DNA from 3 places in the Halomonas zincidurans B6 genome. Region 2 is predicted to be linked to each of the others. Evidence: predicted binding sites of a transcription regulator. Region 2 holds the regulator's gene; each other region holds the start of a gene.

Region 1 (5,072 bases), 2.3 Mb from region 2:
GCCAGTCGCTCGCTGATGGTCACGCCGTCACGGGTCAGGGCGTCGACCTTGCGCGGGTTGTTGGTCATCAGCTTCAGCGAGCGCACGCCGAGGTGCTCGAGCATCGGCACGCACAGATCGTAGCGGCGCAGGTCGGCGTTGAATCCCAGGTGCTCGTTGGCCTCGACGGTGTCGTAGCCCTGGTCCTGCAGATGATAGGCGCGGATCTTGTTGAGCAGGCCGATGCCGCGACCTTCCTGGCGCAGGTAGAGCAGCACGCCGCGGCCCTCGGCGGCGATCCGCTTGAGCGCTTCCTGGAGCTGGTAGCCGCAGTCGCAGCGCATCGAGAACAGCGCGTCGCCGGTCAGGCACTCCGAATGCACGCGGCCGAGCACCGCCTCGCCGATCGACACGTCGCCCAGCGTCAGGGCGATATGGTCCTTGCCCGTCGCTTCGTCCTCGAAGCCGTGCATGGTGAAGGTGGCCCAGGGCGTGGGCAGTTGGGAGGCGGCGATGAAGCGTATCGTCACGATGATCCTCGACTGCGAACCGGCGGGCACCAGCGCCCGGCCGATGTAAACGACCCATGATAGCAGGTTAGTGGGCATGGCTCATCAGCGGCGCGTCGTGTTGGGTGCCCATAGGCAAGGGGGCGTCGGATGCCCGGCCATCCGCTACAATTGGCGCAAACTCACGAGTCGACGAGAGCCCGATGGAACTTCACAACGACCGCCTTCTTCGCGCCCTGGCCCGCCAGCCGGTGGATCGCACTCCGGTATGGATGATGCGCCAGGCCGGGCGTTATCTGCCCGAGTACCGCCGGGTGCGCGGCGAGGCCGGCAGCTTCATGGACCTGTGCCGGGATACCGCGCGGGCCTGCGAGGTCACCCTGCAGCCGCTCGAGCGCTACCCGCTGGATGCCGCGATCCTGTTTTCCGACATCCTGACCATCCCCGACGCGATGGGCCTGGGGCTGTACTTCGAGACCGGCGAGGGCCCCAAGTTCAAAAAACCGGTGCGTACCCAGGCCGATGTCGAGGCGCTGAGCCTGCCCGACACCCAGCGCGATCTCGATTACGTGATGAACGCCGTCGCCGCGGTGCGTCGCGAACTCAATGGCCGGACGCCGCTGATCGGTTTCTCGGGCAGTCCCTGGACGCTTGCCACCTACATGGTCGAGGGCGCCTCGAGCAAGGACTTCCGCCACGTCAAGGGCATGCTCTACGGCAATCCCGAGGCGATGCACCAGTTGCTCGACCTGCTGGCCCAGGCGGTCACCGACTATCTCAATGCGCAGATTCGCGCCGGCGCCCAGGTCGTGCAGATCTTCGATACCTGGGGCGGCACGCTGTCGACGCCGGCCTATCGGGAATTCTCGCTGCGCTACATGGAGCAGATCGTCGCCGGGCTGATCCGCGAACACGAGGGTCGTCATGTACCGGTGATCCTGTTCACCAAGAACGGCGGCCAGTGGCTCGAGCATCTCGCCGCCAGCGGCGCCGATGCGCTGGGCCTGGACTGGACCACCGAGCTCAGCGACGCCCGCGAGCGGGTCGGCCATCGCGTGGCGCTGCAGGGCAATCTCGACCCCAACGTGCTGTTCGCCCGGCCGGCGGCGATTCGCGCCGAGGTGGCGCGGATACTCGACAGCTACGGCGCCGGTCCGGGGCATGTCTTCAACCTGGGCCATGGCATCAGCCAGTTCACCGAGCCCGAGCGGGTCAGCGCCTTCCTCGAGGCGCTCCACGAACTCAGCCCGGCCTATCATGCCGACTGAGCGTGTGGCGCAGGCGATGACTCGCCATCGCCGCTGGCTGGCGCTGGTGCCTGGCGACGCTTGTGCCGGGCGCGTGGCTGACCCGTCCGGCGTGTCACGCGTTCTTCGAGTGGCGCGCGCATGCGGCGTGCTTGGCATTTCTCGAGCGCATCATCCTGGTGCCTGCCGCCAGCCTGCTGCGACTTTGCGGCGCGTCGGCTCTGGCGCTGACAGTGCCTGGTTGCGTTGGGTCTACGTTGACTGAAGGTGACTTAAGGATAGGCGACAGATTGGAACACTCCTTGCTAGCGTTATAGGGCCATGCTTGAGCATGCACTCAAATGACAACGCAAGGGAGTCGATTCCACTATGCGACACAAGAACAAGAGCCTGTTACTGCTGTCTGCCGCCGTGCTGGCTGCCTCCGTGGCCTCCCAGGCCCAGGCGGCCATGCTCGACGACGTCAAGAGTAACGGCGAGTTCCGCTGCGGCGTGAGTACCGGTCTGCCCGGTTTCTCCGCACCGGACGAGAACGGCAACTGGCAGGGGCTCGACGTGGAAGTCTGTCGCGGCGTTGCGGCCGCCGTATTCGGCGATCCACAGGCCGTGAGCTTCACTCCGCTGACCGCCAAGGAGCGCTTCACCGCGCTGCAATCCGGCGAAATCGACGTACTGTCGCGCAACACGACCTGGACCGCGACCCGCGACAACTCCCTGGGTCTGAACTTCGCCGGTACCAGCTTCTACGACGGCCAGGGCTTTTTGATCCGCAAGGAGCTGGGCATCAACAGCGCCACCGAGCTCGACGGCGCCTCGATCTGTGTGCAGTCCGGCACCACCACCGAACTCAACATGGCCGATTACTTCAAGGCCAACGACATGCAATTCCAGCAGGTCGCTTTCGACACCACCGACCAGACCGCGCAGGGCTTCGACAGCGGCCGCTGCGACGTACTGACTTCCGATTCCTCGCAGCTCGCCGCGCTGCGTCTGCAGCTCCAGGACCCGTCCAGCGTCAAGATCCTTCCCGAGCGTATCTCCAAGGAGCCGCTAGGCCCCGTGGTGCGCCAGGGCGACGATCAGTGGTTCGATATCGTCAAGTGGTCGCTGTTCGCCATGCTCAACGCCGAGGAACTGGGCGTGACCAGCGAGAACGTCGACGACATGAAGGCCAACCCGCCGAATCCCGATGTCGCGCGCCTGCTGGGTACCGACGGTCGCTACGGCGAGCAGCTCGGCCTGAGCAACGACTGGGCTTACAACATCATCAAGCTGGTGGGCAACTACGGCGAGATCTACGCCAAGACCGTGGGCGCCGATTCGCCGCTGGAGATCGAGCGCGGCATCAACGCCCTGTGGACGGACGGCGGCATCCAGTACGCTCCGCCGATTCGCTAAGCGCGACGTGATGTCCTCGCACCGCACGCCGTGAGCGTGCGGTGCATTTATTCTGCCCGAAGTAGAGACATTCCATGTTGCGTCCATCCACTTCCACCTCCCGCCGCGGGCGTGGTCCCCTGTGGCGTGATCCGGCCATCCGCGCCCTGATGGTGCAGATCGCGCTGTTCGTGGGGCTGGCTGTCGTCATTGGCTTTTTGGTCCACAATACGCTGGCCAACCTCGAGGCGCGCGGCATCCGTACCGGCTTCGACTTCCTCGGCGAGCGTGCGGGCTTCTCGATTCCACAGACGCCGATCGACTATTCCAGCGACGATTCCTACGGCCGCACCTTCGTCATCGGACTGCTCAACACGCTGCTGGTCTCGGCGCTGGGCATCATTGCCGCGACGATCATCGGCTTCACGGTGGGCATCGCCCGGCTCTCGCCCAACTGGCTGCTGGCCAAGCTGGCGGCGATCTACGTCGAAGTGTTCCGCAACATACCGCTGCTGGTACAGATCCTGTTCTGGTATTTTGCGGTTTTGCGCTCGCTGCCCTCGCCACGGCAGAGCCTGTCGTTGTTCGAGGCTTTGTATTTCAACGTGCGTGGCCTGGTGATGCCGGCCCCGCAGCCCCTGGAGGGCTTCGCCGCCACGCCCTGGGCGTTGCTGGTGGCGATCGTCGCCGCCGTGGCGCTGGGGATCTTCGCGCGCAAGCGTCAGGCCGCCACCGGCAAGGCGCTGCCCGTCTATTGGTTGGGCGCGGCGATCATCGTCGGTTTGCCGTTGATCGTGTTCGTGACCACCGGCATGCCGCTGGAATGGTCGATGCCCGAGATGACCGGCTTCAACTTTCGCGGCGGCATCAACGTCATGCCGGAACTGATGGCGCTATGGCTGGCATTGTCAGTCTATACCGCGGCGTTCATCGCCGAGATCGTGCGTTCGGGCATCCAGTCAGTACCCCACGGCCAGACCGAGGCCGCGCACTCGCTGAGCCTGCCGGGGGGGATCGCGCTGCGCAAGGTCGTGATTCCCCAGGCAATGCGCGTTATCGTGCCGCAGTTGACCAGCCAGTACCTGAACCTGATCAAGAATTCGTCGCTGGCCACCGCCATCGGCTATCCCGATATCGTCGCGGTATTCGCCGGCACCACGCTCAACCAGACTGGCCAGGCGATCGAGATCATCGCCATGACCATGGCCGTGTATCTGCTCATCAGTCTGATGGTATCGCTGCTGATGAACATCTATAACGCGCGCACGCTGCTCAAGGAGCGTTGAGATGGCCTCGACTATCAATCCCGTCCGTACCCCAATGATCGAGGCCCGCCAACCGCCCAACCAGAGCCGAGGTCTGGTCGGCTGGCTGCGTGCCAACCTGTTCTCCAGTCCCGTCAACTCGATCGTCTCGGTCGTCACCATCGTGTTGTTGGTTCGGTTGATCTGGCCGTTTCTGGAGTGGAGCTTGTTTGACGCCGACTGGCTCGGCACCACCCGCGAGGACTGCAGCGGCGACGGCGCCTGCTGGGTGTTCATCTCGGCGCGCTTCGAGTCGATCGTCTACGGCTTCTACCCGGACGTGGCGCGTTGGCGGGTCGATATCGTGTTCGCCTTGATGGCGCTGCTGATCGCCTGGCTGGCGATCCCGCGCTTGCCGGTCAAGCGTTGGGTGGGGCTGTTCACTCTGGTCGGTTTTCCGGTCATCGCCTATTTCCTGCTCCTCGGCGGCAGCTTCGGGCTGCTGTACGTACCGACCCGCGAATGGGGCGGGCTGATGCTGACGCTGACCATCGCCACGGTGGGCATCGTCGGCTCCCTGCCGCTGGGTGTGCTGCTGGCGCTCGGCCGGCGCTCGAAAATGCCGCTGATCAAGGGCGTGAGCGTGATCTTCATCGAGTTCTGGCGCGGTGTGCCGCTGATCACCGTGCTGTTCATGGCCTCGGTGATGTTGCCGC
Region 2 (5,072 bases):
ATAACTGCGGTTGCTGGCGCGGTAGGCGGGCAACCAGCGTTCGAGCCAGTCGCGGATATCGTCGGCCATGGCGCCGACATCCGGATAATCCTCGAGAAAGGTCACGATCTCGGCATCTCGGCCATTGAACGGGCGCAGCCGCGGATCCCAGTAGGGATTGGGCAGGCAGCGGGCGTCGAAGACGGTATCGGCATCGAGCGGCACGCCGCGCTTGAAGCCGAACGATTCGAAGGTCAGCGTGAGCTGTTCGCTGGTATGGTGGGCGACCTGCTCGGCGATGCGTCCGCGCAGGTCGTGGACCGAGAGCTGCGAGGTATCCATCACCAGGTCGGCCAGATCCCGGATGTCCGCCAGTGCCTTCTCCTCGGACTCGATCGCCTCGGCCAGGGTCATCTGGCTATTACGGGTCAGCGGATGGCGGCGGCGGGTCGCCGAGTAGCGCTCGAGCAGGATCTTGTCCTCGGCGGTCAGATAGACCACCTGGCAATCGATGCCGCGCTGGCGCACGGCCTCGAGCTGCGCGGGAAAGCGCTCGAGGGCCGTGGGCAAGTTGCGCGCATCAATGCTGACCGCGACGCTGGCGCGCTTGCTGTCGGCCTGCTGGAGCTCATCGATCAGCGCATCGAGGAGCATCGCCGGCAGGTTGTCGATGGCATAGAAGCCCAGGTCCTCGAGTGCCTGGAGGGCGATCGACTTGCCGGATCCGGAGCGGCCACTGATGATCACGAGTTGCATGGGGCGGCTCCCTTGTCACGATGAGTCACGAGGCGGTCGTATGACGCTGGGCATACCAGACCCGAATTGAATAGGCCGGGGCGAATTAAAGCGCAGCCTTCAGGCTACCTGGCCTGCCGCGGCGCGCTACCGGCGCCGCCATCGAGGGCATGGATGGCATCGATGAGCGTTTCGTGCAGTTCACGCTGGCTGGCACTGTGGCGCAGCCGGTTGCGGGTGTCGGCGTCGTTCATGATGCCGGCGACCTGGGCGAGTAGCGCCAGGTGGGTGTCGTCGGCCTCTTCGGGTACCAGCAGCACGAACAGCAGGTCGACCGGTTCGCCATCGACTGCATCGAAATCGATCGGCTCCTGTAGCTTGATAAAGCCGGCTACCGGCGCCTTGCAATGGGGATTGCGCGCATGGGGAATGGCCACGCCATTGCCGATGCCGGTACTCCCCAGCCGTTCACGACCGATCAGCCGGCTGAACACCTCCTGGCTGTCCAGGCTAGGGGTGTTCTGGGCGATGAAGGTGCTGAAGAACTCAAGCACGCGCTTCTTGCTCCCCCCGGGCACGGCAAACAGAGTGCGTTCGGGGGGCAGTATGGTTTCCAGTGACATGATGGGGAGTCAGCGGGCGCCGGCGCCTTGCGCGCGGGCCTGGGCCTTTTCCTTGTGTTTGACGAGTTGGCGGTCGAGCTTGTCGGCCAGGGCATCGATGGCGGCGTACATGTCGCCGTTCTCGGCTTCGGCATGCAAGTCAGCACCCGCTGCGTGAAGCGTGCAGGCCGCCTGATGGCGTTCCTTCTCGATCGAGAGCGTTACCTGCACGGTGGTGATGTTGTCGTAGTGGCGTTCCAGCCGCGCCAACTTTTCGTTGACGTAGTCACGCAATGCATCCGTCAGTTCGACGTGATGGCCGGTGATGTTGGCTTGCATGGCACGTTCCTTTTCGACGAGTGATGGCCGATTGTAACCCTTTTTGCAGCTTAGCAAACCCCTCGCGGGATGGTGGCCGCAAACGTCGCTTGTCGAGAGCGGGAAGACATGTGAATCGACGTTTCGATGCGATAGGGCGCGGCACTTTCCTTGTGCCGGGGAGAGAGCTGCATATGTCTGAAGGAGCCTCAGGCGAGGCGTCTGCGTTCACCGGAGGAGGGGATGCCCAGCGCTTCGCGATACTTGGCGACGGTGCGTCGCGCCACCGCGATGCCATCGGCGGCGAGCAGCTCGACCAGCTTGCTGTCGGAAAGTGGCTTGCGCGGCGGCTCGTCGCCGATCAGCTTCTTCAGGCGTGCGCGTATCGCGGTGCTGGAGTGCGCATCGCCTTCGCTGCCGCCGCCGACATGGCTCGAGAAGAAGTACTTGAGTTCGAAGACGCCGCGCGGGGTATGAATGAACTTCTGTGTGGTGACCCGCGAGATGGTCGATTCGTGCATCTCCACGGTCTGGGCGATGTCGGCGAGCACCAGCGGTTTCATGGCCTCCTCGCCACGCTCGAGGAAGTCGAACTGGCGGATCATGATCTCGCGACCGACCTTGAGCAGGGTGTCGTTGCGACTCGACAGACTCTTGATCAACCAGCGCGCCTCCTGAAGGTGCTGCTTCATGAAGGTGTTGTCGTCGCTCTTGTCGGCGCGCTTGATCAAGGCGGCATAGTCGGGCTGGACGCGCAATCGCGGTAGCGCCTCGGGATTGAGCTCGATACGCCAGCCCTCGCGAGTATGGCGAGCCACCAGGTCGGGGATCACGTAATCCTCGCCACTGGCGTCGAAGGCTTGGCCGGGGCGTGGATCGAGGGCGCGGATCAGGGCGATCACCGCATCGAGCTGGGCATCGTCGAGACGCAGCCGACGCTTGAGCAACTTGCGGTCATCATTGGCCAGCGCGTCGAGAAACTGGCGTACCAGGCGCTTGGCCTGGGGCAGCAGCGGCGTATCGTCGGCCAGCGTAGCCAGTTGCAGCAGCAGACACTCGCGCAGGTCGCGGGCGAATACACCGGTGGGGTCGAACTGTTGAAGACGATGCAGAATCTGCTCGACCTCGGCGGCCTTGAGTCCGGAAAGCCCCTGGCTGCGCAGGCCTTCCGTCAATTCGTCGAGCTGACCGTCGAGATAGCCGTCGAGGTTGACTGCATCGATGAGACAGTCGGCGATCGCATGTTCGCGACTGTCGAGCCCGGTCATGTCGAGCTGCCAGCGAAGGTGATCCTGCAGGCTCTGATCGGCGGTGTTGCGCTCGAAGTCGGGAGCGTCTTCGCTGCGTCCGGCGCCGGGGGCCAGATCCTGGTAGGTGTCCGACCACTCGCTGTCCAGGGCGAGTTCCTCAGGGATGTCGCTGGCCCAGTCGTCGTCGAGCGCTTCGCCGACGTCGGCTTCCCCGAAATCATCCTCCATCTCGAGCATGGGGTTGGATTCCAGCGCCTGCTGGATCTCCTGGCGTAGATCCAGCGTCGACAGCTGCAGTAGCTGGATGGCCTGCTGCAACTGAGGCGTCATGGTCAGCTGGGTGCCGACCCGAAGCTGCAACGTGGGTTTCATTGCCATGACAAGCGTGACTTCACTGAGAGGATTTCACGACACGTTATCCTGCTCGGTGAGGCCTTGCAAGTGTAAAAGCAATAACCATGCCATCATGCGGGCTAATACAGCTTGGCGAGACCTTGCGTGGAGGCGCGGGCTTGACAGCCGCCATCGTGCTGCGAGCGCTCAAAGGCGGAATTCGCTACCCAGATAGACCTCGCGGACCTTCTTGCTGGCGAGTATCGCTTCCGCGTTGCCTTCGGCGATGATCTGGCCGTCGCCGACGATGTAGGCGTTGTCGCAGATATCCAGCGTCTCGCGCACGTTATGGTCGGTGATCAGTACGCCGATGCCCCGATCGCGCAATTGACGGATGATCGACTTGATTTCGCCGACCGAAATCGGGTCGACCCCCGCGAAGGGCTCGTCGAGCAGGATGAACGCCGGCTCGGTGGCCAGTGAGCGGGCGATCTCTACCCGGCGACGTTCGCCGCCGGACAGGCTCATGCCCATGTTGTCGCGAATATGGGTGATATGGAATTCCTCGAGCAGTTGCTCGAGCTGGCGCTTGCGTCCCGGCTTGTCCAGGTCGCGACGCATCTCGAGGATCGCCATGATGTTGTCGGCGACCGACAGCTTGCGAAAGATCGAGGCTTCCTGAGGCAGGTAGCCGATGCCGGCGCGGGCGCGGTGATGCATCGCTGCGCGGCTGAGGTCCTGGTCGTCGATGCCCACCTCGCCGGCGTCGGCGCGCACCAGGCCGACGATCATGTAGAATGAGGTCGTCTTGCCGGCCCCGTTGGGGCCGAGCAGGCCGACGATGCTGCCCTGGCCGATCGATAGGCTGATGTCCTGGACCACGCGGCGATTCTTGTAGCTCTTGGCCAAATGCCGGGCGAACAATGTCTTCATCGCGCGGGGCTCTCCTCTGGGCTGGCCTCTGGACTGATCTCGGCCGGCGGGGTCATTGTTCGGCCGACTTCGGTGTCAGGCTCATGCGCACGCGCTCGTTCTCGGCTCCCTGGGCCTGGGAACGCGCCTGGACCTGACGGCTATCGAGGAAGTACTCGACATAGGCGCCCTTGAAAGTGTCGCTGGCCTGGTGCAGTTCGGCCTGGCTGATCAGTTCGACGCGTCGCTCGCCGGCGTAGTAGACGATCGTCTCGCCCCAGCCCTTGACCAGCGGATCGTCGGGCGCCGGGCGCTGTTCGAGATAGGCGCGCTCGGTGCCGCCGGTAGCGGTCACCAGAGTCACTTCGCCCTGGTCGTTGCGCTCGATCTCGACACGCTGAGCGGTCAATTTCATGCTGCCCTGCTGCATGGCGACGTCACCGGTGTAGACGGCGGTGCCGGCACGGTCGTCGAGATTCAGGCGGTCGGCGGCAATGTTGATCGGCTGGTTGGCATCGCCTTCCAGCGCCAGGGCCGGCGTGGCGAGCAGCGCCGCACCGGACAGGCCTAGGGCAGCGATTAGGGTGCGCATCATGATCCTGATTCCTCGTCGATCGGCGGGTGATAGCCGCGTACATTGCCGTTGAGCTGCATTTGTCCGCTGTCCAGCCAGGCATCGAAACGATCGCCGCGCACGCGTTGCTGAAACTTGCGCAGCACGGCCTCGCTTTCACTCCAGGCATGACCGGTTTCGGCGTCGTAAATCAAGACCTCGCTGTTGATTTTCCAGCCCTGTTCGGGCGCCTGGAGCTGGGCGTTGCCGCTTAGCTTGAGCGGATTGGCGTTGGCTCCCAGCCTACCTGTGTCGGCGCTGGCGAGCCAGACCCGGCCGCGGTCGTCGACGAGCCGAGCGTCGGGCGCTTGCAGCCGCGTCACGTCATCG
Region 3 (5,072 bases), 2.4 Mb from region 2:
GCGGGCCATGCCCGACAACGTCAAGGTCCGGGCACCGTAACGCTCCGCCAGCTTGCCCAGGGAGAGACGCGGGCGGTCGACGATGAACCAGCGTTCGACCTCACCATCGAGCCGCTCGGCCAGCTTTTCCAAGGCGGCCAGGCAGCGTTCTGCGCGGCTGTAGCCTCGTCGAAAATCAATGACCACACTGTATGTATTCATGAGCCTGGTGACCTGGAATCCGAAGGGCCCGGTTACCGTGACGCTTGCATAGGCCGTCCGGTGCCACGATGTGCAACGCATTATTGCCAATTCATCGCAATTGCCAATGTCTCGCAGGTCTCTATTCTCTCCCCTTGTCTACTGCGATAGTTATGTAAAGAAGAGTAGCTCTGAGTTTCCAGACGTTTCAATTGGCCGGCTGGCTGATTTTGTGAGCTCTCATGGTTGGTTTTCATCGAGTGCGCAAGGTTGAGGCGCTTAACCCGGCGGCGCGTTTCTGATAACTGGCGGGCGGATCAGTCTGTGCGTCGCCGCTGTGAACCGGAATGGTGCATGAAAGGAGGTTTGCGCTCAATCATGGTGCATTGGCGGAAGCCCTGCACCGCCATGATGCGACATCGGCCATTCGGGGCGCCCTCAAAGGCCTTCGTCCGGGGGCGCTTTCTTCACTATATTCATTGGTCTGGCCAGGATTCGCGATTGTTGTTGCGCCATTTTGGCACGGCTTCTGCATTCGTTTTTGTCAGAAATGGCATGCATGGGCAATCCGCGCCCCGACGTGCTAAAACGACGCTGGACACGCAAGCCAATGGCTCATCTATGGAGGACACCATGTCTGAGAAGACTCTAGCCCTGATCGAAGAACACGACGTCAAGTGGGTCGACCTGCGCTTTACCGACACCAAGGGCAAGGAGCAACACGTCACGATTCCGGCCAGTGCGGTCGATGATGAGTTCTTCGAGGACGGTCAGATGTTCGACGGCTCTTCCATCGAAGGCTGGAAGGGCATCAATGAATCCGACATGATCCTGCGCCCCGAAGACGGCACCGGCTTCCTCGATCCGTTCACCGAAGACGCGACCCTGGTGCTGCGTTGCGACATCATCGAACCGTCGACCATGCAGGGTTACGAGCGCGATCCGCGCTCCATCGCCAAGCGCGCGGAAGCCTATCTGGGCTCCACCGGCCTGGGCGATACCGCCTTCTTCGGCCCCGAGCCGGAATTCTTCATCTTCGACGAGGTGCACTGGAAGGCCGACATCGAAGGCGCCATGTACAAGATCACGTCCGAGGAGGGCGCCTGGTCGACCGATCGCAAGATCGAAGGCGGCAACCTGGCGCACCGTCCGCGGGTCAAGGGCGGCTACTTCCCGGTCCCGCCGGTGGATAGCTTCCACGACATACGCAGCGCGATGTGCAACACCCTCGAGGCGATCGGCCAGAGCGTCGAAGTGCATCACCACGAAGTGGCCAACGCCGGCCAGAACGAGATCGGCGTCAAGTTCAACACCCTGGTCAAGAAGGCCGACGAGGTCCAGGAACTCAAGTACGTGGTCCATAACGTGGCCCATGCCTATGGCAAGACCGCGACCTTCATGCCCAAGCCGCTGGTCGGCGACAACGGCTCCGGCATGCATGTTCACTCCTCCTTCTGGAAGAATGGCGAGAACCAGTTCGCCGGCGACGAATACGCCGGGCTCTCCGAGACGGCGCTGTACTACATCGGCGGCATCATCAAGCATGCGCGGGCGCTGAACGCCTTCACCAACGCTTCGACCAACTCCTACAAGCGGTTGGTGCCGGGCTTCGAGGCGCCGGTCATGCTCGCCTACAGTGCGCGCAACCGCAGTGCATCGATCCGCATTCCGTACACCGCCAGCCCCAAGGGCAAGCGCGTCGAGTGCCGCTTTCCCGACCCTACCGCCAACCCGTACCTGGCGTTCGCGGCGATGCTGATGGCCGGCATCGACGGGGTGAAAAACAAGATCCATCCTGGCGACGCGATGGACAAGAACCTGTACGACCTGCCGCCGGAAGAGGGCAAGTCGGTGCCGACCGTGGCCAGCAGCCTGGAGCAGGCGCTGGAAGCGCTCGACAAGGACCGCGCGTTCCTGACCGAGGGCGGGGTGTTCACCGACGACACGATCGATGCCTACATCGCGCTCAAGGGCGAGGACGTCGAGCGCCTGCGCATGACCACCCACCCGGTGGAGTTCGATCTCTACTACAGCTGCTGAGCGGCCGAGCGACACCGATCGCCGGATCATCGAGGCCCGCCTTTCTGGCGGGCCTTTTTGCATTACACTGGCGGATATCGCCAATCGCGCAAGTGGTGGCGACGCGGCGCTAGGCAAAGGAGTGAAGGGGCATGATCAAGCGCGTTTTCACGGTTGTGCTGCCGTGCGCCATTGCGCTGGGAATAGAGGGAATAGGGGGAATAGAGAGTGCCGAGGCGGCCAGCGTCTACCGTACGACCGATGCGCAAGGCAACGTGGTATTTACCGACAAGTCGGTCGACAACGCCGAACGGGTCGATCTCGAGCCGTTGACCGTGGTGCCCGCCGTGGGAGTCGATGTCGCGCCGCCGCCCACGCAGCGTGCCGAGCCGGCTGCCTCGCGCGCCGGGCAGCCGTTCATGCCCTATTCCACCTTCCGTATCGCCGCGCCCGAGGATGGGCAGACCCTGCCCACCGGCGCCGCCGGGAACGTTCAGGTACGACTGACCATCGAGCCGACGCTGCGCGAGGATAACCAGGTACGCTTGCTGGTCGATGGCGTGGTAAGCCAGTCGGCCCTGAACAGCAGCGCGTTCATGCTCACCAACCTGGACCGCGGCGAATATACCCTGGTCGCCGAATTGCTCGATGCCGCCGGCCAGGTGCGCCACCGCAGTGCGCCGGTCACCCTCTACGTGCAGCGCGCCAGCGTCAATCTGCCGGCCAATCCCAACAACCCCGCCGGCCTGCCACCGAGCCGCACCGGCAATTAACGGGTGTCGCTCCCTTCATTTCTGCACGCCGCGTTGTGTGTGCCGCGCCATCAAGCAGCTTTCCTCGTCTCGATGCACCATAATAGTGCAGTGCGCCCCGACGCCCTGTCCGCCATCCCGCTCGTTGCGGGCCTGGCCAGACTGGCGCGTATCTTGCAAACACCAAGCTAACGGATCTCAGGATGTCGAGACGCGCCATGTACCAACGCTTGCTGGAAAACCTGACCACGGCGGTCGTGCTGCTCGACGGGGCGTTACGCGCACGCTGGCTGAACCCGGCCGCCGAAGCGTTGCTGGCGGTGAGCCGCAGTCGGGTCGAGGGGACGCGTCTGGAATGCCTGGAAGGCGAAGGCGGGGCGATCGCCGAGGTGTTGCGCAAGGCGCTCGAGGAAAACCACCCTTTCACTCAGCGCGAGGCCATATTGCTGCTGGCCGGCGGCGAGGCGATCACCGTCGACTTCACCGTCACGCCGTTGTCGGACGCCGAGTTGCTGCTCGAGATCGAACCCCGCGACCGGCTGCTGCGCATCTCCCGCGAGGAAGCGCTGGTCACCCGTCAGGAGACCATCAAGGTGCTGTCGCGGGGCCTGGCCCACGAGATCAAGAATCCGCTGGGCGGGATTCGCGGCGCGGCGCAACTGCTCGAGCGCGACCTGCCCGACCCGCAGTTGGCCGAGTTCACCCGGGTGATCGTCGAGGAAGCCGACCGGCTGCGCGACCTGGTCGATCGCATGCTCGGCCCCAACCACCTGGTCCGCCACGAGCCGCTCAACGTGCACCGAGTGCTCGAACGGGTACGCGCGCTGCTCGAGGCCGAGCACCCCCGAGTCGCCTACGTGCGTGACTACGACCCCAGCCTGCCCGAGCTGCACGGCGACGAGTCGCAGTTGATCCAGGCGGTGCTCAACGTGGCACGCAACGCCGTCCAGGCGATGGATGAAAGCGGCACGCCCACCCCGCGGCTGACGCTGCGCACCCGGGCCCGGCGGCAGTTCACACTGGGCGCCGAGCGCCACCGCCTGGTCTGCGAGGTGGCGATCGTCGACAACGGCCCGGGGATTCCCGCGGCGCTGCGCGACACGCTGTTCTATCCGATGGTCTCGGGGCGTGCCGAGGGCAGCGGCCTGGGGCTGTCGATCGCCCAGTCGATCCTGCATCAGCATCAGGGGCTGGTCGAGTGCGACTCGCATCCCGGCTGTACCGAGTTTCGCCTGCTGATGCCGCTGGATGCCCATCAGTGACCGGGGCGGAACATTGCCAGAGCGCCGGACGTGCCGAGACTGCGACCATCGCCGAAGGCGAAACCATGCGACCCGCTGGAGGGCTTTATGAATGATCCCGCCCGTATCGTCATCGTCGACGACGACCGAGCCATACGCTGGGTGCTGGAGCGCGCCCTGGCCCAGCCGGATCTGGACGTGACCAGCTTTGACCGGGCCGATACCGCGCTCGAGGCGATCCTCAGCTATCCCCCCGAGGTACTGCTCACCGACATCCGCATGCCGGGGCTCGATGGCCTCGACCTGATGGCGCAGGTGCGCGAGGCGTGCCCGGACCTGCCGGTGATCGTGATGACCGCGCATTCCGACCTGGACAGTGCGGTGGCCTCCTATCAGGGCGGCGCCTTCGAGTACCTGCCCAAGCCGTTCGATGTCGACGACGCCCTGGCGCTGGTGCGTCGCGCGGTGGCCCACGCCCGCGAGCGCGCCTCGCCGGTGGTGGTGCCCGAGGGCTTCTCGGCGGATATCATCGGCGAGGCGCCGGCGATGCAGGAGGTCTTCCGGGCCATCGGTCGGCTGTCGCAATCGCACATCACCGTGCTCATCAACGGCGAGTCGGGGACCGGCAAGGAGCGCGTCGCCGAGGCCCTGCACCAGCACAGTCCGCGCAGGGCGCAGCCGTTCATCGCCCTGAACATGGCGGCGATTCCCAAGGACCTGATGGAGTCCGAGCTGTTCGGCCACGAGAAGGGCGCGTTCACCGGCGCCACCGCCCAGCGTCGCGGGCGTTTCGAACAGGCCGACGGCGGCACGCTGTTCCTCGACGAGATCGGCGACATGCCGCCGGACACCCAGACCCGGCTGCTGCGGGTGCTGGCCG

Evidence for each region. The regulator sigma-54, encoded in region 2, starts transcription at its own class of promoters, with help from an activator protein. The targets are predictions, from matches to a motif close to TGGCACNNNNNTTGCTNT.
Region 1: HALZIN_RS0115545 (amino acid ABC transporter substrate-binding protein) is a predicted target of sigma-54. The motif match lies at 2,027-2,044, and genes of this name have one in related genera.
Region 3: glnL (nitrogen regulation protein NR(II)) is a predicted target of sigma-54. The motif match lies at 3,115-3,132, and genes of this name have one in related genera.

What each region holds. Positions count from the first base shown of each region.
Region 1 covers NZ_JNCK01000001.1:3,312,444-3,317,515, forward strand. Annotated here, with positions in the region: gene ribA (GTP cyclohydrolase II) at 1-509, opposite strand, end outside; gene hemE (uroporphyrinogen decarboxylase) at 692-1,756, shown strand; gene HALZIN_RS0115545 (amino acid ABC transporter substrate-binding protein) at 2,105-3,133, shown strand; gene HALZIN_RS0115550 (amino acid ABC transporter permease) at 3,208-4,398, shown strand; gene HALZIN_RS0115555 (amino acid ABC transporter permease) at 4,400-5,072, shown strand, end outside.
Region 2 covers NZ_JNCK01000001.1:1,035,686-1,040,757, forward strand. Annotated here, with positions in the region: gene rapZ (RNase adapter RapZ) at 1-735, opposite strand, end outside; gene ptsN (PTS IIA-like nitrogen regulatory protein PtsN) at 840-1,337, opposite strand; gene hpf (ribosome hibernation-promoting factor, HPF/YfiA family) at 1,347-1,655, opposite strand; gene HALZIN_RS0104885 (RNA polymerase factor sigma-54) at 1,844-3,262, opposite strand; gene lptB (LPS export ABC transporter ATP-binding protein) at 3,425-4,150, opposite strand; gene lptA (lipopolysaccharide transport periplasmic protein LptA) at 4,203-4,724, opposite strand; gene lptC (LPS export ABC transporter periplasmic protein LptC) at 4,721-5,072, opposite strand, start outside.
Region 3 covers NZ_JNCK01000001.1:3,457,187-3,462,258, forward strand. Annotated here, with positions in the region: gene HALZIN_RS17210 (glycosyltransferase family protein) at 1-201, opposite strand, end outside; gene glnA (glutamate--ammonia ligase) at 814-2,220, shown strand; gene HALZIN_RS0116185 (DUF4124 domain-containing protein) at 2,352-2,972, shown strand; gene glnL (nitrogen regulation protein NR(II)) at 3,170-4,213, shown strand; gene glnG (nitrogen regulation protein NR(I)) at 4,301-5,072, shown strand, end outside.